2 linked regions of the Variovorax paradoxus genome follow. The protein of the gene in region 2 interacts with the protein of the main gene of each other region in a pairwise test. Links are inferred from orthologs where the notes say so. Each region holds a gene or a part of one and is shown on either strand. Other genes may lie near its edges.

The links.
Region 1: the proteins of QFZ47_RS26650 (region 2) and QFZ47_RS27175 interact in binary tests that used the Escherichia coli proteins (3 or more experiments, as listed by UniProt). The link is inferred for Variovorax paradoxus from one-to-one orthologs.

What each region holds. Positions count from the first base shown.
Region 1 is NZ_JAUSXL010000002.1:4,965,382-4,979,773, forward strand. What follows is about bases 7,000-9,998. They hold QFZ47_RS27175 (P-II family nitrogen regulator), read right to left. Parts: upstream 8,669-9,998; coding sequence 8,330-8,668; downstream 7,000-8,329. Other genes in these bases: QFZ47_RS27160 (RDD family protein), read left to right, coding at 7,000-7,280; QFZ47_RS27165 (diacylglycerol kinase), read left to right, coding at 7,277-7,684; QFZ47_RS27170 (LOG family protein), read left to right, coding at 7,716-8,306; QFZ47_RS27180 (NAD+ synthase), read right to left, coding at 8,665-9,998. Also shown: pssA (CDP-diacylglycerol--serine O-phosphatidyltransferase), read right to left, coding at 1-563; ilvC (ketol-acid reductoisomerase), read right to left, coding at 746-1,762; QFZ47_RS27130 (DUF4282 domain-containing protein), read right to left, coding at 1,816-2,079; ilvN (acetolactate synthase small subunit), read right to left, coding at 2,138-2,629; QFZ47_RS27140 (acetolactate synthase 3 catalytic subunit), read right to left, coding at 2,742-4,526; QFZ47_RS27145 (RNA polymerase sigma factor), read left to right, coding at 4,812-5,378; QFZ47_RS27150 (DUF3619 family protein), read left to right, coding at 5,375-5,797; QFZ47_RS27155 (DUF3106 domain-containing protein), read left to right, coding at 5,812-6,699; more of QFZ47_RS27160, read left to right, coding at 6,819-6,999; more of QFZ47_RS27180, read right to left, coding at 9,999-10,359; QFZ47_RS27185 (GNAT family N-acetyltransferase), read left to right, coding at 10,379-11,560; ppa (inorganic diphosphatase), read right to left, coding at 11,590-12,117; QFZ47_RS27195 (sodium-translocating pyrophosphatase), read left to right, coding at 12,373-14,392. UniProt on the Escherichia coli protein: P-II indirectly controls the transcription of the glutamine synthetase gene (glnA). P-II prevents NR-II-catalyzed conversion of NR-I to NR-I-phosphate, the transcriptional activator of GlnA. When P-II is uridylylated to P-II-UMP, these events are reversed.
Region 2 is NZ_JAUSXL010000002.1:4,863,376-4,877,896, reverse strand. Bases 5,872-8,999 are described here. They hold QFZ47_RS26650 ([protein-PII] uridylyltransferase), read right to left. Parts: upstream 8,679-8,999; coding sequence 6,072-8,678; downstream 5,872-6,071. Other genes in these bases: map (type I methionyl aminopeptidase), read right to left, coding at 8,713-8,999; pgm (phosphoglucomutase (alpha-D-glucose-1,6-bisphosphate-dependent)), read right to left, coding at 5,872-5,977. In the rest of the region: QFZ47_RS26685 (hypothetical protein), read left to right, coding at 1-51; def (peptide deformylase), read left to right, coding at 86-625; QFZ47_RS26675 (DoxX family protein), read right to left, coding at 659-1,054; QFZ47_RS26670 (amino acid ABC transporter substrate-binding protein), read left to right, coding at 1,228-2,262; QFZ47_RS26665 (ABC transporter permease subunit), read left to right, coding at 2,259-3,257; QFZ47_RS26660 (amino acid ABC transporter permease), read left to right, coding at 3,254-4,312; more of pgm, read right to left, coding at 4,325-5,871; more of map, read right to left, coding at 9,000-9,537; purL (phosphoribosylformylglycinamidine synthase), read left to right, coding at 9,656-13,690.

The sequences.
Region 1 (14,392 bases), 100 kb from region 2 along the record:
CCGGCATAGAGCGTGAACGCGAAGGTGATCCACGTGATCTGCGTCCATGAGAGATACAGCACCTCGCCGCCCCGCTTGCCCCATTCGGTCATGAGCCAGATGAAACCGGCCACGAGCGCCGCCGCCGCCGGCGAGGGCAGCCCCTGGAACCAGCGCTTGTCGACCACGCCGGTGTTGACGTTGAAGCGCGCCAGCCGCAGCGCCGCGCAGGCGCAGTAGACGAAGGCCGCAATCCAGCCCCAGCGGCCCAGGCCCTTGAGCGACCATTCGTAGGCGATGAGCGCCGGAGCGGCGCCGAACGACACCATGTCGGACAGCGAATCCATCTGCTCGCCGAACGCGCTCTGCGTGTTGGTCATGCGAGCCACGCGGCCGTCGAGGCTGTCGAGGATCATCGCGGCGAACACGCCGAGTGCCGCAAGATCGAAGCGCGCGTTCATCGCCATCACGACCGAATAGAAGCCGCCGAACAGCGCGGCCAGCGTGAACAGGTTCGGCAGTATGTAGATGCCCTTGCGGCGCTTGCGCGGAGGCACCTCGTCGGGAACCGTGTCGTCATGCATTGAATTTGCCTCCGTCCCTCGTGGGCACTGCGCGAACAGCCATCCGTTCGATGGCTTCTTGATCTGTAAATCGCATGGGTTCGCAGTGTAGTTCAGGGGGGTGGTTCGCCCCGTCATGAAAAAGGCCACCCAGCGGGTGGCCCTCGGAAACCGGGCGCCGCGGCACCCGGTTCATTGGCTGATCAGTTGCGGGTCTGGTCGACCAGCTTGTTCTTTTTGATCCAGGGCATCATCGCGCGCAGCTTTTCGCCGACGACTTCGATCTGGTGCTCGGAGTTCAGGCGGCGGCGGCTGATCAGCGTGGGGGCGCCGGCAGCGTTTTCCAGCACGAAGCTCTTGGCGTATTCGCCGGTCTGGATGTCCTTGAGCACTTGCTTCATGACCTTCTTGGTCTCTTCGGTCACGATGCGCGGGCCCGTGACGTACTCGCCGTATTCGGCGTTGTTCGAGATCGAGTAGTTCATGTTGGCGATGCCGCCTTCATAGATCAGGTCGACGATCAGCTTGAGCTCGTGCAGGCATTCGAAGTACGCCATTTCAGGCGCGTAGCCGGCTTCCACCAGCGTTTCGAAACCGGCCTTGATCAGCTCGACCGTGCCGCCGCACAGAACCGCTTGTTCGCCGAACAGGTCGGTCTCGGTTTCTTCGCGGAAGTTGGTCTCGATGATGCCGGCCTTGCCGCCGCCGTTGGCGGTGGCGTAGCTCAGCGCGAGGTCACGCGCCTTGCCGGTCTTGTCCTGGTGCACGGCCACGAGGTGGGGCACGCCGCCGCCTTGCGTGTAGGTGCTGCGCACGGTGTGGCCCGGGGCCTTGGGAGCGACCATCCACACGTCGAGGTCGGCGCGCGGCTGCACGAAGCCATAGTGCACGTTGAAGCCGTGCGCGAAGACCAGCGAAGCGCCTTCCTTGATGTTCGGCGCGACGTCGTTCTTGTAGACGTTGGCGATCTGCTCGTCGGGCAGCAGGATCATGACCACGTCGGCGGCCTTCACGGCGTCGGCCACTTCGGCGACCTTGAGGCCGGCCTTCTCGACCTTGGGCCACGAGGCACCGCCCTTGCGCAGGCCGACCACGACCTTGACGCCGCTGTCGTTCAGGTTCTGCGCATGCGCATGGCCTTGCGAGCCGTAACCGATGATTGCGACCGTCTTGCCCTTGATGAGGCTGAGGTCGGCGTCCTTGTCGTAGTAAACCTTCATGATGCGTCTTTCCTATTTAATCTCTGGCACCCCCGGTGCGGAGGTGCGTTCACTCACAGTTGGCCGGAGGGATTCCGGTCCTTCATTTGCTGGTTGATGGACACGAGGTTGTCGTGAATGCGGAACAGCAGGATCAGCAATTCGCTGTAGACGCGAACCATGATCGCGCCGAAAACAAGAATACCGATGGCAGCCAGGATGCGGCCCTGAAACAACGAGATGACCGTTGCGGCGAGCACACCCAGCAGCCCGAGGAAGTACAGAATCCGAATGATGATCGGGGTCACCATCTTCTCGAAACCCAGCAAGTCTTGCATTACCTTCTCCTCATGTGTTGGTTTTGGAATATGAAACTGAGGGGATCTTCTGCACCCCCTACACGCGCAGGATGCGCTCGCCGCGCCCGATGCCGCTGGCACCGGTGCGGACGGTCTCGAGGATAGCGCTACGGTCGATCGCTTCCAGGAAAGCGTCGTTCTTGCCGTGGTCGCCGGTGAGTTCGATGGTGTAGCTCTTGTCCGTGACGTCGATGATGCGGCCGCGGAAGATCTCGGCCATGCGCATCATTTCCTCGCGCTCCTTGCCGACTGCGCGCACCTTCACCATCATGAGTTCGCGCTCCGTGTACGCGCCTTCGGTCAGGTCGACGACCTTCACCACTTCGATCAGCCGGTTCAGGTGCTTGGTGATCTGTTCGATCACGTCGTCCGAGCCGGCGGTGACGATGGTCATGCGCGAGAGGCTCGCGTCCTCGGTCGGCGCGACAGTCAGCGATTCGATGTTGTAGCCGCGGGCCGAGAACAGGCCCACCACGCGGGAAAGAGCACCCGGCTCGTTTTCCAGCAGCACTGCAATGATGTGTTTCATGTTTGCGTGACTCCTCTTTTCGCCGCCCTCCCCCGTGCACGGTAATGCGCGGGCTCGGCGGGCAATAGATTCGTCAGTAAAGAGTGATTGAAGCGAATGCGCCGAGGATCGCTCAGAGATCTTCGGAACCCAGCAGCATCTCGGTGATGCCCATGCCGGCCTTGACCATCGGAAACACGTTCTCGGTGGGGTCGGTGCGGAAATCCATGAACACCGTGCGATCCTTGAGCTTGCGCGCTTCGCGCAGCGCCGGCTCCACGTCTTGTGGACGCTCGATCAGCATGCCGACGTGGCCATAGGCCTCGGCCAGCTTCACGAAGTTGGGCAGCGCATCCATGTAGCTGTGGCTGTAGCGGCCGGAGTATTCGATCTCCTGCCACTGGCGCACCATGCCCAGGTAGCGGTTGTTGAGCGAGCAGATCTTGATCGGCGTGTTGTATTGCAGGCAGGTGGAGAGTTCCTGGATGCACATCTGCACCGAGCCTTCGCCGGTGATGGTGAACACTTCCGAATCGGGCTTCGCGAGCTTGATGCCCATGGCGTACGGAATGCCAACGCCCATGGTGCCCAGGCCGCCCGAGTTGATCCAGCGGCGCGGCTCGTCGAAACGGTAGTACTGCGCAGCCCACATCTGGTGCTGGCCCACGTCCGACGTGATGTACGCGTCGGCGTCCTTGGTCATGTTCCAGAGGGTTTCGACCACGTACTGCGGCTTGATCACGTCCTTGTTGCCGCGGTCGTACTTGAGGCAGTCGCGCGAGCGCCAGTCCTCGATGGTCTTCCACCAGTCGGCCAGCGCGCCGGCGTCAGGCTTGGTGGTGCTCTCGCGGATCATCGAGATCAGTTCGGCGAGCACGTCCTTCACGTCGCCGACGATCGGGATGTCGACCTTCACGCGCTTGGAGATGCTCGACGGATCGATGTCGATGTGGATGATCTTGCGTTCGTTCTGCGCGAAGTGCTTGGGGTTGCCGATCACGCGGTCGTCGAAGCGCGCGCCCACGGCCAGCAGCACGTCGCAGTTCTGCATCGCGTTGTTGGCTTCGATGGTGCCGTGCATGCCCAGCATGCCCAGGAACTTGCGGTCGCTCGCCGGATAGGCGCCCAGGCCCATCAGCGTGTTGGTGACCGGGTAGCCGAGCATGTCGACCAGCGTGCGCAGTTCGTTGCAGGCGTTGCCGAGCAGCACGCCGCCGCCCGTGTAGATGTACGGGCGCTTGGCGTTCAGCAGCAGCTGCAGCGCCTTGCGGATCTGGCCGCCGTGGCCCTTGCGCACCGGGTTGTACGAGCGCATCTCGACCTTGTCGGGGTAGCCTGCGTAAGGCGTCTTCTTGAAGGAGACGTCCTTGGGCACGTCCACCACCACCGGCCCGGGACGGCCGCTGCGTGCGATGTGGAAGGCCTTTTTCATCGTCATGGCCAGATCCTTCGGATCCTTGACGAGGAAGTTGTGCTTCACGATGGGGCGGGTGATGCCCACGGTGTCGCATTCCTGGAAGGCGTCCAGGCCGATGGCGGCGGTGGGTACCTGGCCCGAGATGATCACCATCGGGATCGAGTCCATGTACGCCGTGGCGATGCCGGTGACCGCATTGGTCAGGCCGGGGCCCGAGGTGACCAGCGCCACGCCCACTTCGCCGGTGGCGCGCGCATAGCCGTCGGCCGCGTGGACGGCGGCCTGCTCGTGGCGTACCAGCACGTGCTGGATGGTGTCCTGCTTGTAGAACGCGTCGTAGATGTACAGAACCGCGCCGCCCGGGTAGCCCCAGACGTACTGGACGCCTTCGGCCTGCAGTGCCTTGACCAGCACTTCAGCGCCCATGAGTTCTTGCGTTGGGTTGCCGGCGCCAGAGGACGCGGCTGCTGCGGAAGCGAGTTCCGCCTTCGAGATTTCCATGATCAACCTTTGGAGTTTTTTCGGGAACGAAAAACCTTGGGTGCCCCTTGCCAGCCCTTGTGGGGCCGCGCCAGGACTTGAGGCCAAAGCCATGAGCGGACTGATGTTCCGCCGGACCGTGACCCGTTTGCCTTTTGACTTGCAGCGCGGATTATGACATTGATGAGCTTGCCGCCGCGCAAAAATCCCCATGAAAAGGCACGGGGGCATAATCCGCGGCAGAAAAACATAAGCGCTTCCCGATACCCCCATTCCCCATGCGGCGCCCGCGGCGCCCCCTCTCGCTTGGCCACTGAACAAGAACTTTCCGACTTTCTGAAGAGCGTCGAACGGCGCGCTTTCAAGCGCTCGGTCTACCACGTGCGGGACGAGGAAGCGGCGCTCGACATCGTGCAGGACAGCATGATGAAGCTGGCGCAGCACTACGGCGACAAGCCGCCGGAAGAGCTGCCGATGCTGTTCCAGCGCATTCTTTCGAATTGCACGCTCGACTGGTTCCGCCGGCAGAAAACCCGCCGCGCCCTGTTCTCCAACCTCGGCGACTTCGAGTCTGCCGGCGACGACGGAGATTTCGACCTGCTGGAGAACTTCGTCTCGCCAACCGACTCCAGAGAAACGGAGAGTGCCGAGGACACGACCCGCCGCGCCCAGGTCTTCCACGAGATCGAAGAACAGATAGCAGCTTTGCCCGGTCGTCAACGCGAGGCTTTCCTGATGCGTTACTGGGAAGAAATGGATGTGGCGGAGACGGCCGCTGCAATGGGCTGCTCCGAAGGCAGCGTCAAAACCCATTGTTCGCGGGCCGTGCACGCCCTGAGCAAGGCGCTTAAAGCCAAGGGAATTTCGCTATGAACACTAAGGTTCCAACCTCTTCTTTTGCTGCCGAGGATCAATTCGGCCGGCGCGTCGCTGCGCGGCTGTCCAACGGCAGCCAGGAGCTGCCGCACGACATCGGCGAGCGGCTGCGGGTGGCGCGCGCGCAAGCCGTCGCAATGCGCAAGCAGGCGCCCCAGTTGCGGGCTGCTTCGGTGGTCATGCAGTCGGGGCATGTGGCAACGATGGGCGGCGGCTGGTGGACCCGCATCGGTTCGGTGGTGCCGCTGATCGCGCTGGTTGCAGGGCTGATCACCATCAGCGTGCTGCAGGACGAAAACCGTGCCAGCGAACTGGCGGAAGTCGATTCCGCCCTGCTGACGGACGATCTCCCTCCCGCCGCCTACACCGACCCCGGCTTCGCCCAGTTCCTCAAGTCCGATGGCGCTTCCGACTGAGTTCCGTTGAACGAATGCGACGTCCTTCCGTTTCCCGCACCGATATGTCCCGCCCGCCGCGCCCGCCAACGTCGGGCGCAGTCATTTGGGCGGGCGCGCTCGCTGCTGCGTTGTTCGGCCTGACGCTCGCCGGCGCCCAACCCCGTTCCGAGCCGCCGCTCAAATCGGCCGGCGGTACTGCGCAGGCGGCAACGGCCTCGCCTTCCTCGGCTTCGAAGACCGCTCCAGCGACCAAGCCGTACTGGAGCGAACTCACCGCCGAGCAGCAGCAGGCACTGCGGCCGCTCGCGTCGCATTGGCACGCCCTGAACCCGGGGCACAAGCGCAAGTGGCTGGCGCTGTCACGCAACTACGCGAACATGTCGGCCGATGACCAAACCATCCTGCACAGCCGAATGATCGAATGGGCAGCCCTGAGCAATCAGCAGCGGGCCCAGGCGCGCCTCAACTTTGCAGAGGTGAAGCGCGTCCCTGCCGACGAACGCAAGGCCAAGTGGGAGCAGTACCAGGCCTTGAGCGAGGAAGAAAGGCGCCGGCTGGCGGAGCGCGCCCCCGCCAAGCCGCGCGGTGCCGCCATTCCGGTGCGTCCAGTTCCTGCCCAGAAACTCGTGACAGTGCCTGCCGTAACGCCTGCGGGGCAGCACACGCCGCGCATCATGCTGGCCCCACCTGTCGCTCCCGCGCCAGCCACGGCGCCTGCCGCCATCATGGTGGCGTCGCCGCCGGAACGTGTCCCGTCCGTCGTGTCCACGCCCTCCCCGTCCGGCACATCCGCCGCCACGTCGCAGCCGACTCCGGCCGAGGCGCAGGTACCCATGCCATCGGCTGCCGCCCAGGTTTCGCCGCCATCGTCCGCTTCCAATCCTGCAGGCCGTGGCGCCGAGCAGTCCTCGCCCCCCTGATTCCCAAGGTTTCGATGGCTCCAAATTCTTCCGAATTCTCGGAATCGAATCCCTCCTCATCGCTCGCAGAGACTTCCCCCAGCGCTCCTCTTCCGATAGTGCCCGGCCTGTGGCGGCGCATGGCATGCTGGCTGTATGAGGGCATGCTGCTGTTCGCGGTGGTGTTCGTTGCAGGCTGGCTGTTCAGCACGCTCGGCCAGATGCGGGACGCCATGGATTCCCGCCGGCACCTGCTCCAGGCCTTCCTGTTCGTGGTGTTCGGCGTCTATTTCGTCTGGTTCTGGACCCGGGGACAGACGCTGGCCATGAAAACCTGGAACATCCGCATCGTCGATGCGCACGGGCGGCCCCTCACCCAGCCCCGCGCCTTGGCGCGCTACCTGCTCAGCTGGATCTGGTTCCTGCCGCCGCTGGCCGCCATCGCACCTTTCAAGCTTTCGGGCGGAGAATCCACGGTGCTGATCTTCGGATGGGTCGCCGTCTGGGCATTGCTGGCGCGCTTTCACCCCGAGCGCCAGTTCTGGCACGACGCCTGGGCCGGTACGCGGCTCATAACCTCCAAGCCGATGAGCCGCCGATGAGTGCCCTGCCCAAGCTTCCCGATCCCGCCGTGAACCCGCAAAAGGCCCGCAAGGGCCTGGATCGCGTGTGGCATGCCACCCTGATCTCGCTGCACGGCCTTCGGGCGGGCTGGAGCGAGCCGGCCTTCCGCCAGGAAGCCGTCATGGCCATCGTGATGATTCCGGCGGCCTTCTGGCTCGGCCGCAGCTGGGTCGAAGTGGCCCTGCTCGCCGGCAGCGCCATCCTCGTGATGATCGTCGAGCTGCTCAACACCGCGGTGGAAGCCGCCATCGATCGCATCGGCCCCGAATGGCACGACCTCTCCAAGCGCGCCAAGGACATGGGCAGCGCCGCCGTGCTGCTGTCGCTCACCCTGTGCGGGGGCATCTGGCTGGCGGCGCTGTGGCAGCGCTTCGCGTCATGAAGACGCCCGCCGCACGAGGCATGATGGCGGCATGAATCCTGAATTTTCGATCTGTGTGTATTGCGGCTCGCGACCTGGCGAGCGGGCCGAGTTTTCCAGGGCCGCGGAAGCGGTTGGCCAGTGGATCGGCCAGCACCGCGGCCAGCTGGTCTACGGTGGCGGACGCACCGGCCTGATGGGCACGGTGGCCGAAGCCACCCGCAACGCCGGCGGCCGCGTGGTCGGCATCATTCCCAAGGCGCTGGTCGACCGGGAACTGGCCAATCCCCTGTGCGACGAACTCCACGTGGTCGACACCATGCACGAACGCAAGGCCATGATGGGCGAGCGCGCCGACGCCTTCGTCGCGCTGCCGGGCGGCATCGGCACCTTCGAGGAATTGTTCGAGATCTGGACCTGGCGCCAGCTCGGCTACCACGACAAGCCCACCGGCATTCTGAACACCGCCGGCTACTACGACGGCCTGCTGGGCTTCCTGGCGCACAGCGTGCGAGAGGGCTTCATGGGCGATTGGCAGATGAACCTGATCCGCACCGGCACCAACCCCACCGAATTGCTCACGGCGCTGCGCGCCGAAGTACCCCTGCACCCCCGAGACGACCGCCTGGCCGAAAACCTGTAGCGCGCAGCCTGGGGGCGAGCCAGTTAAACAGCGTTCTCGTTTTCCTCGCCGGTGCGGATGCGCACGATGCGCTCCACGCCGGTGACGAAGATCTTTCCGTCGCCGATCTTGCCGGTGCGTGCGGAATTGACGATGGCTTCGATGCAGCGCTCCACGTCGCCTTCGTTGACGACCACTTCCACCTTCATCTTCGGCAGGAAGTCGACCACGTATTCCGCACCACGGTAGAGCTCGGTGTGCCCCTTCTGGCGCCCGAAGCCCTTGACCTCGGTCACTGTGAGGCCGGTAACGCCCACTTCAGCCAGGGCTTCGCGTACGTCCTCGAGCTTGAAGGGTTTGACGATGGCGGTGATCTGCTTCATGGTTTTTGCGCTCCGGCGGTTTCGTTGAACTTGCTGGTGATAGGGTAACGCCAATCCTTGCCGAAGCTTCGGTGGGTCACCCGAATGCCCACAGGCGCCTGGCGCCGTTTGTATTCATTGATCTTGATGAGCCGCGCAACACGCTCGACCACCGCACGCTCGTAGCCGGCCGCGATGATCTCGTCGATGCCCTCGTCGTCCTGCATGTAGCGTGCCAGGATGCCGTCGAGGACGTCGTAGGGCGGCAGGCTGTCCTGATCGGTCTGGTCGGGCCGCAGTTCGGCGCTCGGGGGCCGCGTGATGATGCGCTCGGGAATCGGCGAGGCACCAGTACCGTACGGGTCATGGGCATTGCGCCAGCGCGCCAGCGCGAACACGGTGGTCTTCAGCAGGTCCTTGATGACCGCGAAGCCGCCCGCCATGTCGCCGTAGAGCGTGCAGTAGCCGGTGGCCATCTCGCTCTTGTTGCCGGTGGTGAGAACGATCGAACCGAACTTGTTCGACAGCGCCATCAGCAGCGTGCCGCGGATGCGCGCCTGGATGTTCTCCTCGGCCGTGTCCTCGGGGAGGCCCTTGAACTCCTCTATCAGCGCTCCCTTGAACGATTCGAAGGTGTGCTTGATCGAGATCTCGTCGTAGCGGACGCCCAGGCGGGTGGCCATTTCGCGCGCATCGATCCAGCTGATGTCGGCGGTGTAAGGCGAAGGCATCATGACCGCACGCACCTTGTCCTTGCCGAGTGCATCGACCGCAATGGCAAGCACCAATGCGGAGTCGATGCCGCCCGAGAGCCCCAGGATGGCACCCGGAAAGCCGTTCTTGCCGATGTAGTCCCGCACGCCCAGTACCAGTGCATCCCAAAGCTGGGCTTCCGCTTCGCGCGGCGCCGCGATGGCCGAAGGCGCCGCCACCACACCCACGCCCTGCGGCGAGCGCTCCAGCTGCATGAAGACCAGGCTCTCCTTGAAACTCTCGGCCTGCATCGCCAGTGCGCCGTCGGCCTGCAGCGCAAAGGACGCGCCGTCGAAGACCACTTCGTCCTGCCCGCCCACCAGGTGCGCATAGATCAGCGGCAGTCCGACAGCGCGGGCGCGGTCGGCCATCCGCGCCACGCGTTCCCCTTCCTTGCCGACGTGATACGGCGAGGCGTTGATCACGGCCAGCACCTCGGCGCCCGCCGCGCGAGCCAGTTCGGCCGGCTCGTCGAACCAGGCGTCTTCGCAGATCAGCACGCCCACCGAGACGCCGCCGGCCTCGAACACGCAGGTGCCCTGCCCCGGCGTGAAGTAACGGCGCTCGTCGAACACCTGGTAGTTGGGCAGTTCGCGCTTGGCGTAGGTCTCGAGGATGCGGCCTTCCTTGATCACGCTGGCGGCGTTGTAGCGCATCTGCACCGCCACCGAGCGGCTGCGCAGGCTGCCGCCCGTCGGATGCCCCACCACCACGACCATGTCTTTGAGATCGGCCAGCGCGGCGGCAATGCCTTTCACGGCATCATCGCAGTCTTCGGTGAAGGCGGGACGCAGGAAAAGATCTTCTGCCGCATAGCCGGCAATCGAGAGTTCGGGCGTCAGCAGAAGACGCGCGCCCTCAGCGTGGGCCTGGCGCGCGGCGTCGACGATTTTTCTTGCGTTGCCGGCGAGGTCGCCCACCACGAAATTGAGTTGCGCAATGGCGAGCTTGAGCGTCATACAGAAGGAAGAAAAAGGCTTGAACGATTATGTCATTCGGGTGCTGGCGTCACTGTCGGACCTGAACCCGAAAGCATGGAACGCGCTGCTCTTGGCCGAAGCGGAGCCGTCGCCATTCATGCGCTACGAATACCTCGCGGCGCTGCACGACAGCGGCAGCGCCTCGCCCGAGAGCGGATGGACGCCGCAATTCATCACCCTGTGGCGCGGCAACGAGTTGCGGGGGGCCTGCCCGGCGTACATCAAGACGCACTCCTACGGCGAATACGTCTTCGACTGGGCCTGGGCCAATGCCTACGAACAGCACGGGCTCGCCTACTATCCCAAGGCGGTGGTGGCGGTGCCGTTCACGCCGGTGCCCGGCGCACGCTTGCTGGCCCGCGATGCGCAAAGCCGCACGCTGCTGGTGCAGGCGCTGGTGGCCTGGTGCAAGAAGGAAGATCTTTCGTCGCTGCACCTGCTGTTCGGCGCAGACGCGGACATCGCCGCATGCACCGAAGCGGGTCTGATGCTGCGCAACACGGTGCAATTCCACTGGACGAATGCCGCCCCCGAGCACCTAGGCGGGGCGACCGGATACGCGGACTTCGAGGCCTTTCTCGCCAGCCTGTCGCACGACAAGCGCAAGAAGATCCGCCAGGAGCGCCGCAAGGTGGCCGAGGCCGGTGTGACTTTTCGCTGGTCGCGCGGCGCCGGCATCGCCCGACCGGACTGGGATTTCTTCTACCGCTGCTATGCGCGCACCTATCGCGAGCATGGCAATCCGCCCTACCTTTCGCGCGATTTCTTCCAGCGCATGGCCGACACCCTGCCAGAAGCCTGGCTGCTGTTCATTGCCGAGCGCGGAGGAAAGCCCATTGCAGCGAGCCTGATCGCGCTGTCCACGCACGCAGACGGTCCGCTGGTGGCTTACGGCCGCTACTGGGGCGCCGTGGAGCGCGTCGACTGCCTGCATTTCGAGGCCTGCTACTACCAGCCGCTGGCTTGGTGCATCGCGCACGGCGCCAGGCGCTTCGAGGGCGGCGCGCAGGGCGAACACAAGATGGCGCGCGCGCTGATGCCGGTGAAGACCACCAGCGCCCACTGGCTGGCGCACCCCGCGTTCGCCGACGCAGTCGAGCGCTTTCTCGAGCGCGAGGGCGAAGGCATCGAAAACTACATGGACCACCTGGGCGAGCGCAGCCCGTTCAAGGCCGGCTGAGCGGCCGGCCGCGCGCCCCGCGGAGCCGATTACTTCTTGTAGGCAGCGATGCCGTCGACGACTTCCTTCTTGGCCGCGTCGATGCCTTCCCAGCCCAGCACCTTGACCCACTTGCCGGCTTCCAGGTCCTTGTAGTGCTCGAAGAAGTGGCTGATGGCCTTCAAGCGCATCGGGTTCACGTCGTCCACCGACTTCCAGTGGCTGTAGATCGGCAATACCTTGTCGGTGGGCACGGCCAGCACCTTGCCGTCGACGCCGGCTTCGTCTTCCATCATCAGGATGCCGAGCGGGCGGCACGGCACCACGACGCCGGGCAGCAACGGATATGGCGCGATCACCAGCACGTCGACCGGGTCGCCGTCGCCAGAGAGGGTTTGCGGCACGTAGCCGTAGTTGGCCGGGTAGTACATCGCGGTCGTCATGAAGCGGTCCACGAAGATCGCGCCCGATTCCTTGTCGACTTCGTACTTGATCGGGTCGGCGTTCATCGGGATTTCGATCACGACATTGAAGGCGTCGGGAACGTTCTTGCCGGGGGAGACTTTGTCGAAGGACATGACGTTTTACGAGTAGTTGAAAAGTATGAGGGGAGATGGGGACAAACCCGGAGTTTACTTTCCGTGTCGCGGCCCGGTCGCACACGCTCTCGTTTTTGCCTGTAAATTCTGGCCGTTGGCCAATCGGCTCCGCACTTCGGTGCAGCGAGCTTCGAGGAAGCAACGCGACGGAAAACCTGGGTCCCGTACGCGTTGCGCGCAGGACCCATGCTGTCCGTCTCCACAAGTCACAACGAACGAATGGAGAAGCAAAGCATGATCGGCAACACCCCCCTGATACTCGCCATCGTCTGCGGCCTCGTGGCCGTGGGCTACGGTTTCTGGGCTCGAAGTTGGATTCTTGCCAAGGACCCCGGCAATGCGCGGATGCAGGAGATCGCGGCGGCCGTCCAGGCCGGCGCATCGGCCTACCTCGCCAAGCAGTACACCACCATCGCGGTGGTCGGCCTGGTCCTGGCCATTCTCATCGGCATCTTTCTCGATGCGACCACGGCCGTCGGCTTCGTGGTGGGCGCGGTGCTTTCGGGCGCCTGCGGCTTCATCGGCATGAACGTGTCGGTGCGCGCCAACGTGCGCACCGCGCAGGCGGCCACGCAAGGCATCGGCCCGGCGCTCGACGTCGCGTTCCGCGGCGGCGCCATCACGGGCATGCTGGTGGTGGGACTGGGCCTGCTGGGCGTCTCGGTCTTCTATTGGTTCCTGGCGGGCAACGGCAATCTCACGCCGGACCGCAGCCTCTCGGCCATCCTCAATCCGCTGATCGGCTTTGCCTTTGGGTCCTCGCTGATCTCGATCTTCGCGCGGCTGGGCGGCGGCATCTTCACCAAGGGCGCAGACGTGGGCGCCGACCTGGTGGGCAAGGTCGAAGCGGGCATTCCCGAAGACGATCCGCGCAACCCGGCCGTCATTGCGGACAACGTGGGCGACAACGTCGGCGATTGCGCGGGCATGGCGGCCGACCTGTTCGAGACCTATGCCGTCACGCTGATCGCCACCATGGTGCTGGGCGCGCTGATGGTCACGGCGGCGCCGCTCAATGCGGTGCTCTATCCGCTGGCGCTGGGCGGCGTGTCGATCATCGCCTCGATCATCGGCTGCTTCTTCGTCAAGGCCTCGCCGGGCATGGTGAACGTGATGCCGGCGCTCTACAAGGGCCTGGCGGTGGCGGGCATCCTGTCGCTGATCGCGTTCTGGTTCGTCACGGCCTGGCTGATTCCCGACAACGCCATTGCCGCGAGCGGCAGCCAACTCAAGCTGTTCGGCGCCTGCTTCGTGGGCCTGGCGCTCACGGCCGCGCTGGTGTGGGTGACCGAGTACTACACCGGCACGCAGTACAAGCCGGTGCAGCACATCGCGCAGGCTTCCACCACGGGCCACGGCACCAACATCATCGCGGGCCTGGGCGTCTCGATGCGTTCGACGGCATGGCCGGTGATCTTCGTCTGCATCGCGATCATGGCCTCGTACACGCTCGCGGGCCTGTTCGGCATTGCGGTGGCTGCAACCGCCATGCTCAGCATGGCGGGCATCGTGGTGGCGCTCGACGCCTACGGCCCGATCACCGACAACGCCGGCGGCATCGCCGAAATGAGCGAGATGCCCGCCAGCGTGCGCGACATCACCGACCCGCTCGACGCCGTCGGCAACACCACCAAGGCCGTGACCAAGGGCTACGCCATCGGCTCGGCCGGCCTCGCCTCGCTGGTGCTCTTTGCCGACTACACCCACAAACTGGAGAGCTTCGGGCTGAACATCAGCTTCAACCTGAGCGACCCGATGGTGATCGTCGGCCTCTTCATCGGCGGCCTGATCCCCTACCTGTTCGGCGCCATGGCGATGGAAGCCGTGGGCCGGGCGGCCGGCGCGGTGGTCGAGGAGGTGCGCAGGCAGTTCCGCGAGATCCCCGGCATCATGGAAGGCACCGGCAAGCCCGAGTACGGCAAGGCCGTGAGCATGCTGACCGGCGCGGCCATCAAGGAAATGATGATTCCCTCGCTGCTGCCGGTGGTGGTACCGATCGTCGTCGGCCTTGTGCTCGGACCGAAGGCGCTGGGTGGCCTGCTGATGGGCACCATCGTGACCGGCCTGTTCGTCGCGATCAGCATGTGCACGGGCGGCGGCGCATGGGACAACGCCAAGAAGTACATCGAGGACGGCCACCACGGCGGCAAGGGCTCCGAGGCGCACAAGGCCGCCGTCACCGGCGACACCGTGGGCGACCCCTACAAGGACACGGCCGGCCCGGCGGTGAATCCGCTGATCAAGATCATCAACA
Region 2 (14,521 bases):
TCGGAGCGGCTGTGGACCTCACCGGATTCCAAGGGGCAAACCCCTCCATGACCGCGCGGCGGGGCCGCTCGCGATAATCCCCGCCATGGCCATCCGCGAAATCCTCAAGATGGGCGACCCCCGGCTGTTGCGCATTGCGCAGCCGGTGGCTGCCTTCGACACCGACGAACTGCACCTGCTGGTGCGCGACATGTTCGAGACCATGCTGGCAGTCAATGGCGCCGGCCTGGCCGCGCCGCAGATCGGCGTCGACCAGCAGCTCGTGATCTTCGGCACCGATGTCGTCAATCCCCGCTACCCCGACGCGCCGCCCGTGCCCCGCACCGTGCTGCTGAATCCGGTCATCACGCCGATCGGCGACGAAGAAGAAGAGGGCTGGGAAGGCTGCCTCTCGGTGCCGGGGCTGCGCGGCGTGGTGCCGCGCTTCGCGAACATCCGCTACACCGGCTTCGATCCCTACGGCGATCCGATCGACCGCATCGCAAGCGGCTTTCATGCGCGCGTGGTGCAGCATGAAGTCGACCACTTGCTGGGCAAGCTCTATCCGATGCGGGTGCGCGACTTCTCGCGCTTCGGCTACACCGAGGTCCTGTTTCCAGGTCTCGACGCCAACGATGACGATTGAAAAAAAGCCGGCTCCCGGCCGGCCGTAAGAGGTTCAGTTGTACTTGCCGCCCAAGCCGAAGCGGCCGCCGCCGAACAGGCTGATGGCAAGCGCGGAGAACAGGAACATGCCCTGCAGTTCCAGTGCCCAGCCGCCCTGGCCATTGAGCGCGCCCAGGTCCTTCTGATGCGCCAGCCAGATCGCCACCACCATGTTGATCGCGACGATCAGCGCCGCCGGCCGGGTGAACAGCCCCACGATGAGCAACACGGGCGCGATGATCTCGCCGACATAGGCCAGGTAGGCCAATGCCGCAGGCAAGCCATGGGATGCGAGCATGCCGCCGATCCCGTCGACGCCTTTGCCGACCTTCGCGATGCCGTGCAGCAGGATGAGGATGCCGAGTGCAACGCGCAGAACGAGCTTGCCGGTGTCATCGGATTTGGTCATGTGCAGATTTCCTGGTGAAGTTGTTGGAGGGCCGTATGTTAGTGAATGCAGCGGGCAAGAAAAACCCGCGGCCGGGCGCGGATGCGGCATATGCATTCAACTGTTCGTTCCTTGGCAGGGTGGCACGCAGCCTCGTACACTGCCTTTTGCTTTTTGTTGAGGAGAACACACCAATGAAGAATCGATTCCGTCCCGCGCTGGCCGTGGCCGCAGCCGTTGCCGCATTCGCCACCGCCGCTCCCGCCTTGGCGGGCAAGACGCTCGACGCGGTCAAGCAGCGCGGCACCGTGAAGTGCGGCGTGACCAATGGCGTGGCCGGCTTTTCCGCGCCGGATACGCAGGGCAACTGGTCGGGCCTGGACGTCGACACCTGCCGCGCCATTGCCGCGGCCGTGCTGGGCGATCCGAAGAAGGTCGACTTCGTGCCGCTCAATTCGCAGCAGCGCTTCTCGGCCCTGCAGGCCGGCGAGATCGACATCCTCGCGCGCAACACCACCTGGACGCTCACGCGCGACGCGTCGCTGGGCTTCAGCTTCACCACCATCACCTACTACGACGGCCAGGGCTTCCTGGTGCCCAAGAAGCTCAAGGTGACGAGCGCCAAGCAGCTCAAGAACGCCACCATCTGCACGCAGTCGGGCACCACCAACGAGAAGAACGTGTCGGACTACTTCCGCGCGCAGAACATCCCGGTCAAGACCGTGGTGTTCGAAAGCTTCGAGGCCTCGTTCAAGGCCTTCTTCTCGGGCCGCTGCCAGGCCTTCACCACCGACGCGTCGGCGCTGGCGGGCCTGCGCAACAAGGAAGCGCCGAACCCCGACGACTACGTCATCCTGCCCGAACTCATTTCCAAGGAACCGCTCGCGCCGCTGGTGCGCCGTGGCGACGACGAATGGTTCGCCATTGCCAAGTGGGTGCCCAACGCGCTCATCGAGGCCGAGGAGTTCGGCGTCACGCAGGCCAATGCCGACGAGCTCAAGGCCAACAGCAAGGACCCGGCGCAGCAGCGCCTGGTCGGCACCGGTGAAGACCTGGGCAAGCTGCTGGGCCTGGACAAGGACTGGTCGTTCCGCGCCATCAAGGCCGTGGGCAACTACGGCGAGATGTTCGAGCGCAACGTGGGCCCCAAGTCGGTCCTGAAGCTGCCGCGCGGCTCGAACAACCTCTGGAACAAGGGCGGCCTGATCTACGCACCACCCGTTCGATGAGCAGCGGGGCCTCGCGCCGCGGCGCCTGGCTGGCCTGGGTTGTGCAGGCGCTGCTGGTGCTGGCCGTGGTGGCCGGCGCCGCCTGGGTCGTGAACCATGCGCTCGAGGTCTTGCGCTCGCGCGGCGTTCGGTCGGGCTTCGACTTTCTCACCGAGCCCGCGGGCTTTTCCATCAGCGAAGGCTGGCTCGATTTCGATGCCAGCCAGCCGTTCTGGCGCGCCTTCCTGGCGGGCCTGGTCAACACGGTGCGCGCTTCGGTGCCCGCGGCGATTTTTTCGGTCGTGCTCGGCACCTTGATCGGCATCGGCCGGCTCGCGCCGCACGTGCTGCTGCGCGGCATCTGCACCGCGTATGTCGAATTGCTGCGCAACGTGCCGCTGCTCGTGCAGCTGCTGATGCTGGCCTTTGCCATCGCCAACCTGCTGCCCGATCCGACCGAGCCCGTGCGGCTGCTGCCGGGTGTGTGGCTCAGCAAGGGCGGCTTGAGCGTGCCCTGGCCGGCGTCGGGCGAGGGCGGCTGGTGGCCTGCGCACTTCGAATGGCCCGAGAAGGGCGACTTCGGCGTGAGCGGCGGCGCGGCGCTGAGCCCGGAGTACGTGACCATCGTTGCCGGCCTGTCCTTCTATTCGGCAGCGTTCGTGGCCGAGATCGTGCGCGCCGGCATCCTGTCGGTCTCGCAGGGGCAGGTGCTCGCGGGGCAGGCGATGGGCTTTTCGCCGGTGCAGCAGCTGCGCATCGTGATCCTGCCGCAGGCGCTGCGGGTGATCGTGCCTTCGCTCACCAACCAGCTGCTGAGCCTCGTCAAGAATTCATCGCTTGCGGTGGCCGTGGGCTATCCGGAATTGGTGTCGGTGGCCAACACCACCATCGGCTCGAACGGCCGGGCCTTCGAGTGCATCGCCATCATCATGGCGGTCTACCTGTTGCTGTCGCTGCTGATCTCCTTCGGCATGAACCGCTACAACGCGCGCGTCGCGCTCAGGGGCTGGCGATGAGAAACGTCGCCCAGGGTCCGATCGCCTGGCGCAGCGAACTCTGGGGGTCGCCGCTGCGGGCGCTGGCCACCGTGCTGCTGCTCGCGCTGCTGGCGTGGGGTGGCTTTCACGCGGTCGAATGGGGCGTGGTGCATGCGGTGTTCCGGCCCGACGCAGAGGCCTGCCGCGCGGTGCAGCATGGCGCCTGCTGGGGCGTGGTGGCCGAGAAATGGCGGCCGATGCTGTTCGGCCGCTTCCCCTACGAGGAGCAATGGCGGCCGGCCGTTGCGGTGGTTGTGCTGTCGGCCGTGACCGTGCTGAGCGCCTGGCCGCGCAGCTGGCGCTGGTGGCTCGCGCCGCTGTGGGCTGCGGCGCTGCTGTTGTTCGTGCTGCTGATGCGCGGCGGCGTGGCGGGCTTGGCCTTCGTGCCGACCAGCCGCTGGGGCGGACTGCCGCTCACCATCGGCCTGGCGGTGGTGGGCCTGGCGCTGGCCTTTCCGATGGCGCTGCTGCTTGCCCTGGGGCGCCGCTCGGGCTGGCCGGTGGTGCGCACGCTCAGTGCGAGCTACATCGAGCTGGTGCGCGGCGTGCCCCTGATCTCGGTGCTGTTCATGGCCTCGTTCCTGCTGCCGCTGCTGTGGCCGGCGGGCTGGCAACCCGATGTGCTGGTGCGCGTGCTGGCGGGCCTTGCGCTGTTCGTCGCGGCTTACCTGGCCGAGATCATCCGCGGCGGACTGCAGGCCGTGCCGCGCGGCCAGACCGAAGTGGCAATGGCGCTGGGCTTCGGCCGCTGGCCGGTGCAGCGGGACATCGTGCTGCCGCAGGCCCTGCGCCTCGTGGTGCCGGCGCTGACCAACAGCGTGGTCGGCACGCTGAAAGACACCTCGCTGGTCACGGTGGTCGGCCTGTTCGAGCTGACCGGCGCGCTGGGCCTGGCGCTCGGCGGCGACCCGACCTGGCGGCCGTTCTACCTCGAGGGCTACCTGTTCATCGCCGCGGTGTACTGGGTGCTGTGCTTCGGGCTTTCGCGCTACAGCGTGTGGCTGGAGCGGCGGCTGGGAGAGGGTGCGCGCTGAACGCGCCGGCCCTCAGCCCGCCAGCGCCTTGTCCACCAGCAGCTGCGCTTCCTCGAGGATGCGGCCCAGGTGCTCGGCACCGAGAAAGCTCTCGCCGTAGATCTTGTAGATGTTCTCGGTGCCCGATGGCCGCGCCGCGAACCAGCCGTTGGCGGTGACGACCTTCACGCCGCCGATGGCTGCGCCGTTGCCCGGCGCATGGCTCAGCACGGCTTCGATCTTGTCGCCCGCCAGTTCGGTCGAACTGACCTGCTGCGGCGACAGGCTCGACAGTTTCTTTTTCTGCTCGACCGTGGCTGCCGCATCCACGCGGTCGGACACCGGCTGGCCCAGCGCTTTTGTCAGCTCGGCGTAGCGTTCGCCAGGGTCGCGCCCTGTGCGCGCGGCGATCTCGGCCGAGAGCAGGGCGGGCACGATGCCGTCCTTGTCGGTGGTCCATGCCGAGCCGTCGAAGCGCAGGAAGGTCGCGCCCGCGCTTTCTTCGCCGCCGAAGCCCAGCGATCCATCCACCAGGCCATCGACGAACCACTTGAAGCCCACCGGCACCTCGTAGAGCTTGCGGCCGAGCCGGGCCGTGACGCGGTCGATCATCTGGCTGCTGACGACCGTCTTGCCGACGGCCGCTTGCGCCGGCCACTGCGGGCGGTGCGTGTACAGGTAATCGATCATCACCGCGAGGTAGCTGTTCGGCTGCATCAAGCCGGTGCTGTGCGCGACCACGCCGTGGCGGTCGTGGTCCGTGTCGCAGGCAAAGGCGATGCCGAAGCGGTCTTTCAGCGCGATCAGCTTGTGCATCGCGTCGGGCGAGGACGGGTCCATGCGGATGCGGCCGTCCCAGTCGAGCGACATGAAGCGGAAGGTGGGGTCGACCTCCTGGCTGAGCACCTCGAGGCGCTCGAGCTTGTAGCGCTCGGCGATGGCCGGCCAGTAGTGCACGCCGGCGCCGCCCAGCGGGTCGACGCCCAGGTCGATCTCCACGCCGCGGATCGCGTCCATGTCGAGCACCTGCGCGAGGTCTTCGACGTAGGTGTTCAGGTAGTCGTGGCGGTGCGTGGTCGAGGCGCGCAGCGCCTGTGCCAGCGGGATGCGCTTCACGCCTTCGAGTCCGTTCGCCAGCATCTTGTTGGCAGCTGCTTCGACCGCCGAAGTGATGTCGGTGCCCGCGGGGCCGCCGTTGGGTGGGTTGTACTTGAAGCCGCCGCTTTCGGGTGGGTTGTGCGAGGGCGTGATCACGATGCCATCGGCCAGCCCCGCCGTGCGTCCGCGGTTGTAGACCAGGATGGCGTGCGAAACCGCGGGCGTGGGCGTGTACTCGTCGTCCTTCGACAGCATCAGCTCGACGCCGTTGGCCGCCAGCACTTCCACGGCGCTGTTGAAGGCGGGCGTCGAAAGCGCATGCGTGTCGATGCCGAGGAACAGTGGACCATCGATGCCCTTCTGGCGCCGGTAGTCGGCAATGGCCTGGCTCATGGCCAGCACATGCCATTCGTTGAATGCGTTGTCGAAGGAAGAGCCGCGGTGGCCCGAGGTTCCGAAAGCCACGCGCTGCGAAGGCACCGAGGGATCGGGCCGGCCCGTGTAGTAGGCCGAGACGAGGCGCGGGACATTGACGAGCAGGTCCAGCGGTGCGGGCTGGCCTGCGAGGGGATTGGTTTTCTGGCTCATGTCGAGTGTTGCCGTTCGAGTTGAATCAAGTCGGCAACATCATGCCGCAGGATGCGCCTGCGGATGAAACAAGCGGCAAGCGTGCCTCAGTGCCTCAGGAGGCCAGCGCTTCCATCAGCTCGGTCTCGATGGCCAGCTGCGTCTTCTGGCCCTGCAGTTCCGGCCCGCTGATCAGGAAGGTGTCTTCCACGCGCTCGCCCAGCGTGGTGACCTTGGCGAGCTGCAGATTCAGGTGGTGCCGTGCGAGCACGCGCGCCACCGAATACAGCAGCCCGGCGCGGTCGCTGGCCGAGATGTTGAGCAGCCAGCGCTGCGCCTTGTCGTCGGGCAAGAGGCTGATGCGCGGCTTGATCGGAAAGCTGCGCACGCGCCGCGACACGCGGCCCATGCTGGGCGGGGGCAGGGGGCCGGCGGCGGTGAGCGTGTGCGCCAGGCCCGACTCCACCATGCTGATGAGGTCGCGGTAGTGGTCGGGCAGGAACGTGGTCACCACCTGAAACGTGTCCAGCGCGTAGCCGTTGCTCGTGGTGTGTACTTTCGCGTCGAGGATGCTGAACGACGACTGGTCGAAGTAGCCGCAGATGCGCGCGAACAGGTCGGGCTGGTCGGGTGTGTAGACCACCACCTGCAGGCCTTCGCCCACCGGCGAAAGATGCGCCCGCACGATCGGCGGCGCCTTGGGATCGACGGGCATGTTGGGCGGCGGCACGAAGCGCGAGAGCTGCTTGGCATGCCAGGCGATCTCGGTGGCGTCGTGGCGCATGAAGTAGCCGACGTCGAGCGTGGCCCACAGGGCCTTGTGGGCCTCGAAGGGCTGGGCATGCAGGGCAAGCTGCACCAGCGCCTCGCGCTTGCGCGATTCGACCTCGGCATCGGGGTCGGGCATGCGGCCGCCGAGCGCGCGCAGGGTGAAGCGGTACAGGTCTTCGAGCAGCTTGCCCTTCCAGGCATTCCACACGCGCGGCGAAGTGCCGCGGATGTCGGCCACCGTCAGCAGGTAGAGGGCCGTGAGATAGCGCTCGTTGCCCACGCGCCTGGCGAAGGCGCCGATCACCTCGGGGTCGCTCAGGTCCTGCTTCTGCGCGACCTGGCTCATCACCAGGTGCTCTGCAACCAGGAATTCGATCAGCCTGGAGTCTTCGCGCGCGATGCCGTGCTGCTTGCAGAAGCGCTGCACGTCGCGCGCGCCGAGCGTGGAATGGTCGCCGCCGCGGCCCTTGGCAATGTCGTGGAACAGTGCCGCCACGTAAAGGATCCATGGCTTGTCCCAGCCCGCCGCGAGCTGCGAGCAGAACGGGTACTCATGCGCATGCTCGGCAATGAAGAAGCGCCGCACGTTGCGCAGCACCATCAGGATGTGCTGGTCCACCGTGTACACATGGAACAGGTCGTGCTGCATCTGCCCCACGATGCTGCGGAACACCCGCAGGTAGCGCCCCAGCACCGAGGTCTGGTTCATGAGCCGGAACGCATGCGTGATGCCGTAGGGCTGCAGCAGGATGCGCATGAAGGTCTGGTGGTTGACCGGGTCGTTGCGGAACTTGCTGTCCATGACGTGGCGCGCGTTGTAGAGCGCGCGCAGCGTGCGTGCCGACAGGCCCTTCACGCCGATGGTCTTCTGGTAGAGCAGGAAGGTTTCGAGAATGGCGTGCGGCTCGCGCTCGTAGAGGTCGTCGCTCGCAATTTCGATCAGGCCCGCGCGCTCGAAGAAGCGCTCGTTGATCGGCGTGTGCTGCTCGTCCACCGGCTGCAGCCGCTCCGCGATGTTCAGCAGCAGGATCTGGTTGAGCTGCGAAACCGCCTTGGCCGCCCAGTAGTAGCGCCGCATCAGCGCCTCGCTCGACTTGCGTTGCGATTCGCTCTCGTAGCCGAAGCTTGCCGCCACAGCGGTCTGCAGGTCGAACACCAGGCGGTCCTCGCGCCGGTTGGCGATCACGTGCAGGCGCGCGCGGATCAGCGAAAGCAGCGCTTCGTTGCGCTTGATCTGCTGCGCCTCGAAGGAGGTGGCCAGGCCGTTCTTGGCGAGGTCGTCCCATCGGCTGCCGAAGCCGGCGGCCTTGGTCATCCAGAGGATGGTCTGCAGGTCGCGCAGGCCCCCCGGCGATTCCTTGCAGTTGGGCTCGAGCGCATAGGGCGTGTTGTCGAACTTCTGGTGGCGATGGCGCATTTCCTGCGACTTGGCCACGAAGAAGGCCTGCGGATCGATGGCCCGTGCGAAGCGCCTGCGAAACGCCACGAAGAGCTTCTTGTTGCCCGTGATCAACCGCGACTCGAGCAGCGAGGTCTGGACCGTGACGTCCTTCTCGGCCTCGGCCAGGCACTCGTCGACGGTGCGCACGCTGGAGCCGATTTCAAGCCCCGCGTCCCAGCAGTGGCCGATGAAGGCCTCGACGCGGGCCGGATCGATCGCGCCGGCCTCGCCCTCGGGCGGCAGCAGCAGCAGCACGTCGACATCGGAATAGGGGAACAGCTCGCCGCGGCCGAAGCCGCCCACGGCGGCCAGCGCGAGCGAGTCGCCGAAATCGGCTTCGCGCCAGAGCGCGCACAGCGTCTGGTCGGCCAGAGCCGACAGCTGCCGCAGCACCGTGTGCACGCTGCGCGTGGGCGCGCGCGCAAGGCGCAGGGTGTCAAACAGCGCCAGCTTTTTCGCGCGATAGGCTTCGCGCAAGGTGGCGACATCGATCTTGGCTGGTTCGATCACGGCGGTGTCCCTGGCCGTGCGCCGCTCGCGCGGCTCACGTCTTCGTGGAAGTGACGAACGAGGGCAGGGGCGGGCTGCCTTCCGACAGCGTGAGCACCTCGTAGCCCGTTTCGGTGACCAGCACCGTGTGTTCCCACTGCGCCGACAGCGAGTGGTCGCGCGTGACGATGGTCCAGCCGTCGTACTGGCCGCCCTTGAAGTCTTCCTTCACCTCGCGCTTGCCTGCGTTGATCATCGGCTCAATGGTGAAGATCATGCCGGGCTTGAGTTCTTCCAGCGTGCCCGGACGGCCGTAGTGCAGCACCTGCGGCTCTTCGTGGAAGCGCTGGCCCACGCCGTGGCCGCAGAACTCGCGCACCACCGAAAAGCCCTGGCCTTCGGCGAACTTCTGGATCGCATGGCCCACGTCGCCCAGGTGCGCGCCCGGGCGCACCTGCAGGATGCCGTGCCACATGGCTTCGAAGGTGATCGAGCACAGGCGCTTGGCCGCGATGGAAGCGTCGCCGATGATGTACATGCGGCTGTTGTCGCCGAACCAGCCGTCCTTGATGACGGTCACGTCGACGTTCATGATGTCGCCCTTTTTCAGCGGCTTGTCATTGGGAATGCCGTGGCAGACCACGTGGTTGACCGAGGTGCAGAGCGACTTCGGAAAAGGCACGCTGCTGGCGCCCATGTAGCCCACCGTGGCCGAGGTGGTGCCCTGCTTGACCATGTATTCGGCGGCGAGCCGGTCGACGTCGTTGGTCGTGATGCCGGGCTTGATGAGGGGCGTGAGGTAGTCCAGCACCTCGGAAGCCAGGCGGCAGGCGACGCGCATGGCTTCGATGCCTGCGGCGTCTTTGTAGGTAATGCTCATCCCGGAATTATCCCATTCACCCGGCTAAAATTCAGGGCTTACGCGGATGCCCCCAGTCAGCGGGTATCCGCCTCGTTTTCTTGATTCCCAACGTGGCCCTCGAGGCCTCCACTCGACCGTGACGCAGCCCGCACCTCAAGCCCTTCCCGTCGTAACCCTTTTCGAGGGCGGCAGCGCACTCAGCGATTTCCGCGCGCGGCAACTGCTGCCGAAGCTGCAGGCGATCGATGCGCGCATCGAGGGCATCAGCGCCCGTTTCGTGCACCTGGTGGTCACCGATGCGGCGCTCGACGCGGTCGACCATGAGCGCTTCGCCGCGCTCCTGACCTACGGCGAGCCCTTCGAGGCCCCGGCCAAGGCGGGCACCTCGGTGGTCGTCACGCCCCGCCTGGGCACCGTGTCGCCCTGGGCCTCCAAGGCTACCGACATCGCCCACAACTGCGGACTGGCGCTGCGCCGGGTCGAGCGGGTCACGCAATACCACCTGAAGCTCAAGGCCCCGCTGATCGGCAAGGCGCCCGTGCTCGAAGGCGACCTGCTCGCGGCCGTGGCTGGCCCGCTGCACGACCGCATGACCGAATCGGTGCTGGCCACGGTCGCGCAGGCCGCCAGCCTGTTCAGCGAGCTGCCGGCCCAGCCTATGGCGCTGGTCGACGTGCAGGGCGGCGGCCGCGCCGCGCTGGTGGCGGCCAACACGGGCTTCGGCCTGGCGCTGGCCGAGGACGAGATCGACTACCTGGTCGACGCCTTCACCCGGCTCGGGCGCAACCCGAGCGACGTCGAGCTGATGATGTTCGCGCAGGCCAACAGCGAGCACTGCCGCCACAAGATCTTCAATGCCAGCTTCACCATCGACGGCAAGGCCCAGCCGCAAAGCCTGTTCTCGATGATCCGCCACACCGAGAAGCAGAACCCGCAGCACACGGTGATCGCCTATGCGGACAACGCCTCGGTGATGGAAGGCACCACCGTCGAGCGCTTCGTTCCGGCTTCGGATTCGCAGAGCTATCAAAAAGATAGCACACTGAGCCATGTGCTGATGAAGGTCGAGACGCACAACCATCCGACCGCCATTTCGCCATTCCCCGGCGCCTCGACCGGCGCGGGCGGCGAGATCCGCGACGAAGGCGCCACCGGCCGCGGTTCCAGGCCCAAGGCCGGCCTGACGGGCTTCACCGTATCCAAGCTCTGGCCGGAAGAGGGCCACTATGGCAAGCCCGAGCACATCGCCAGCCCGCTGCAGATCATGACCGAGGGCCCGCTGGGCGGTGCCGCGTTCAACAACGAATTCGGCCGGCCCAACCTGCTGGGCTACTTCCGCGAATACGAGCAGACGGTGGCGAGCGACCTCGATACGGTGCAGCGCGGCTACCACAAGCCCATCATGATCGCGGGCGGCCTCGGCAGCATCGACGCCACGCAGACCAAGAAGATCCACTTTCCGGCCGGCTCGCTGCTGATTCAGCTCGGCGGCCCCGGCATGCGCATCGGCATGGGCGGCAGCGCCGCAAGCTCGATGGCCACGGGCGCCAACGCGGCCGAGCTCGATTTCGACTCGGTGCAGCGCGGCAACCCCGAGATCGAGCGCCGTGCGCAAGAGGTCATCAACCACTGCTGGCAGCAGGGCGCGGCCAACCCCATCCTCGCGATCCACGACGTGGGCGCGGGCGGCCTGAGCAATGCCTTCCCCGAGCTGACCAACGACGCCGGCCGCGGCGCGCGCTTCGACCTGCGCGCCGTGCCGCTCGAAGAGTCGGGCATGGCGCCCAAGGAAATCTGGTGCAACGAAAGCCAGGAGCGCTACGTGCTGGCCATCGCGCCCGAATCGCTCGAACAGTTCAAGGCCTTCTGCGAGCGCGAGCGCTGCCCGTTCTCGGTGGTTGGCGTGGCGACTGAAGAACGCCAACTGCTGGTGGCCGACGAAGGCGCCGCCGTGCAGCCCGTCGACATGCCGATGGACGTGCTGCTCGGCAAGCCGCCCAAGATGCACCGCGACGTGAAGACAGTCACCCGGACCTTCAAGCCGCTCGACCTCACGGGCGTGGACCTGCAGAAGGCCGCCATCGACGTGCTCGCGCATCCGACCGTGGCCTCCAAGCGCTTCCTGATCACCATCGGCGACCGCACCGTGGGCGGCCTGAGCCATCGCGACCAGATGGTCGGCCCCTGGCAGGTGCCGGTGGCCGACTGCGCCGTGACGCTGGCCGACTACAAGGGCTTCGCCGGCGAGGCGATGAGCATGGGCGAGCGCACGCCGCTGGCCGCGCTCGATGCGCCGGCCTCGGGCCGCATGGCCGTGGCCGAGGCCGTCACCAACCTGCTGGCCGCGCCGATCGAACTCTCGCGCGTCAAGCTCTCGGCCAACTGGATGGCCGCCTGCGGCGAGCCCGGCGAAGACGCCGCGCTATACGAAACGGTCAAGGCCGTGGGCCTGGAACTGTGCCCGGCGCTGGGCGTATCGATTCCGGTCGGCAAGGATTCGCTGTCGATGCGCACGCAGTGGAAGGACAACGGCGAAGCGAAAAAGGTCACCTCGCCCGTGAGCCTGATCGTGACCGCCTTCGCCACGCTGGCCGACGTGCGCGGCACGCTCACACCGCAGCTCGACGCCACCGAAGCCGACACCACGCTGGTGCTGATCGACCTGGGCCGCGGGCAGCACCGCATGGCCGGCAGCATCCTGGCGCAGACGCTCGGCCAGAGCGGCGACACCGTGCCCGACCTCGACGATCCAGAGCAACTCGTCGCGCTGGTCAATGCCGTGAATGCATTGCGCGCCGGCGGCAAGATCCTGGCCATGCACGACCGCAGCGACGGCGGTTTGTTCGCCACCGTCTGCGAAATGGCCTTTGCCGGCCACGTCGGCGTGGCGCTGAACGTCGACATGCTCGTCACCGAAGGCGACGGCATTTCCGACAGCCGCATGGAAACCGGCGACGCCAAGAACTGGGCGCAGCAGGTCAGCGCGCGGCGCGAGGAGCTCACGCTCAAGGCGCTGTTCAACGAAGAGCTCGGCATGCTGCTGCAGGTGCGCACCGAAGAGCGCAACGAGGTGATGCAGGTGCTGCGCGCCCACGGCCTCAGCGCCCACAGCCACTTCGTCGGAAAGACCCGGCCCGCCAGTTCCACGATGGATGCCGGCAAGGGCAAGCTCGAAGTCTGGCGCGACGCCAAGTCGGTGTTCAGCGCGAGCCTGCACGACCTGCACCAGGTCTGGGATTCGGTCAGCTGGAAGATCGCGCGCGAGCGCGACAATCCCGCCTGCGCCGATGCCGAGCACGCCGCCGCCGGTGAGCCTTCGGACCCCGGCATGCACGTATTCCTCCCTCTCCCTCTGGGAGAGGGCCGGGGTGAGGGCAGCGGCCTCGACGCCCCCGCCATCCTCCAGTCGCGCCCCAAGGTCGCCATCCTGCGCGAACAAGGCGTCAACTCGCATGTCGAGATGGCCTACGCTTTCACCGAAGCCGGCTTCGAGGCTTACGACGTCCACATGACCGACCTGCAGGCGGGCAGGGCGGACCTCGCCAACTTCAAGGGCGTGGTCGCCTGCGGCGGCTTCAGCTACGGCGACACGCTGGGCGCGGGCATCGGTTGGGCGCGCAGCATCACCTTCAACCCGAAGCTCGCCGAGCAGTTCAAGGCCTTCTTCGGCCGCGAAGACACCTTCGGCCTGGGCGTGTGCAACGGCTGCCAGATGTTCGCCGAACTGGCCGACATCATTCCGGGCGCCGAAGCGTGGCCGCGCTTCACCACCAACCAGAGCGAGCGCTTCGAGGCCCGGCTGTCGATGGTCGAAGTGCTCGAATCGCCGAGCCTCTTCTTTGCGGGCATGGCCGGCACGCGCCTGCCGATCGCGGTGGCGCATGGCGAGGGTTATGCCAACTTCAAGCACCGCGGCGACGCCGCCAAGGCCATTGCGGCCATGCGCTTCGTCGACAACCACGGCCAGCCCACCGAGCAGTACCCGTTCAACCCCAACGGCAGCGCGGGCGGCCTGACCTCGGTGACCACGCCCGACGGCCGCTTCACGGCCGTGATGCCGCACCCCGAGCGCGTGTTCCGCAACATCCAGATGAGCTGGACGCCGGGCGACCGCAGCGAACTGAGCCCGTGGATGCGCATCTGGCGCAACGCGCGCCGCTGGGTCGGCTGATCGAAAGGGCCCGGAACGAAAAAGCGGCCCGCGGGCCGCTTTTTTTTTGGCGAAAGGAACGCCCGGGCGCTACTCCGACCTTTGCCTTCGCGCGCAGCTCTTCCTGGTACTTCTGCAGGCGCTGCTGCTGCAGCTGCTGCGTGATCTGCGGCTGCACTTCTTCCAGCTTCGGCAGTTGCGCCTGGCGGATGTCGTCGACGCGGATGATGTGGTAGCCGAACTGCGTCTTGATCGGCGCAGGGGTCGTTTCCCCCTTCTTGAGCTTGATCATCGCTTCCGAGAACTCGGGCACGAAGCTCGCCGGATTGGCCCAGTCGAGATCGCCGCCGTTGGCGCCCGATCCCGGGTCCTTGCTCTGCTTCTTGGCGATGTCCTCGAACTTGGCACCCTTTTTCAGGTCGGCCATGATCTTCTTGGCCTGGTCTTCGGTTTCGACCAGGATGTGGCGCGCCTTGAATTCCTTGCCGCCGTTGGCCGCCACGAACTTGTCGTACTCGGCCTTCACGTCGGCGTCCGAGACGGGGCTGGTCTTGCGGTAGTTCTCGAACAGCGCGCGGATCAGGATGGCCTGGCGGGCGAGTTCGAGCTGGTTCTTGTAGTCGTCGGTGGCGTCCAGGCCCTGCTTCTGCGCTTCCTGCATGAACACTTCGCGCGCGACGATTTCCTCGCGCAGCTGGCCCTGCATTTCCGGCGTGACCGGCCGGCCGGCTGCCGCCAGCTGCTGGGCCAGCACGTCCATGCGCGCCTTGGGCACGGGCTTGCCGTTGACGATGGCTGCGTTCTGCGCCATGGCCGCCAGGGGGATCGCACCGAGCAGCGCTGCGGCCGCAA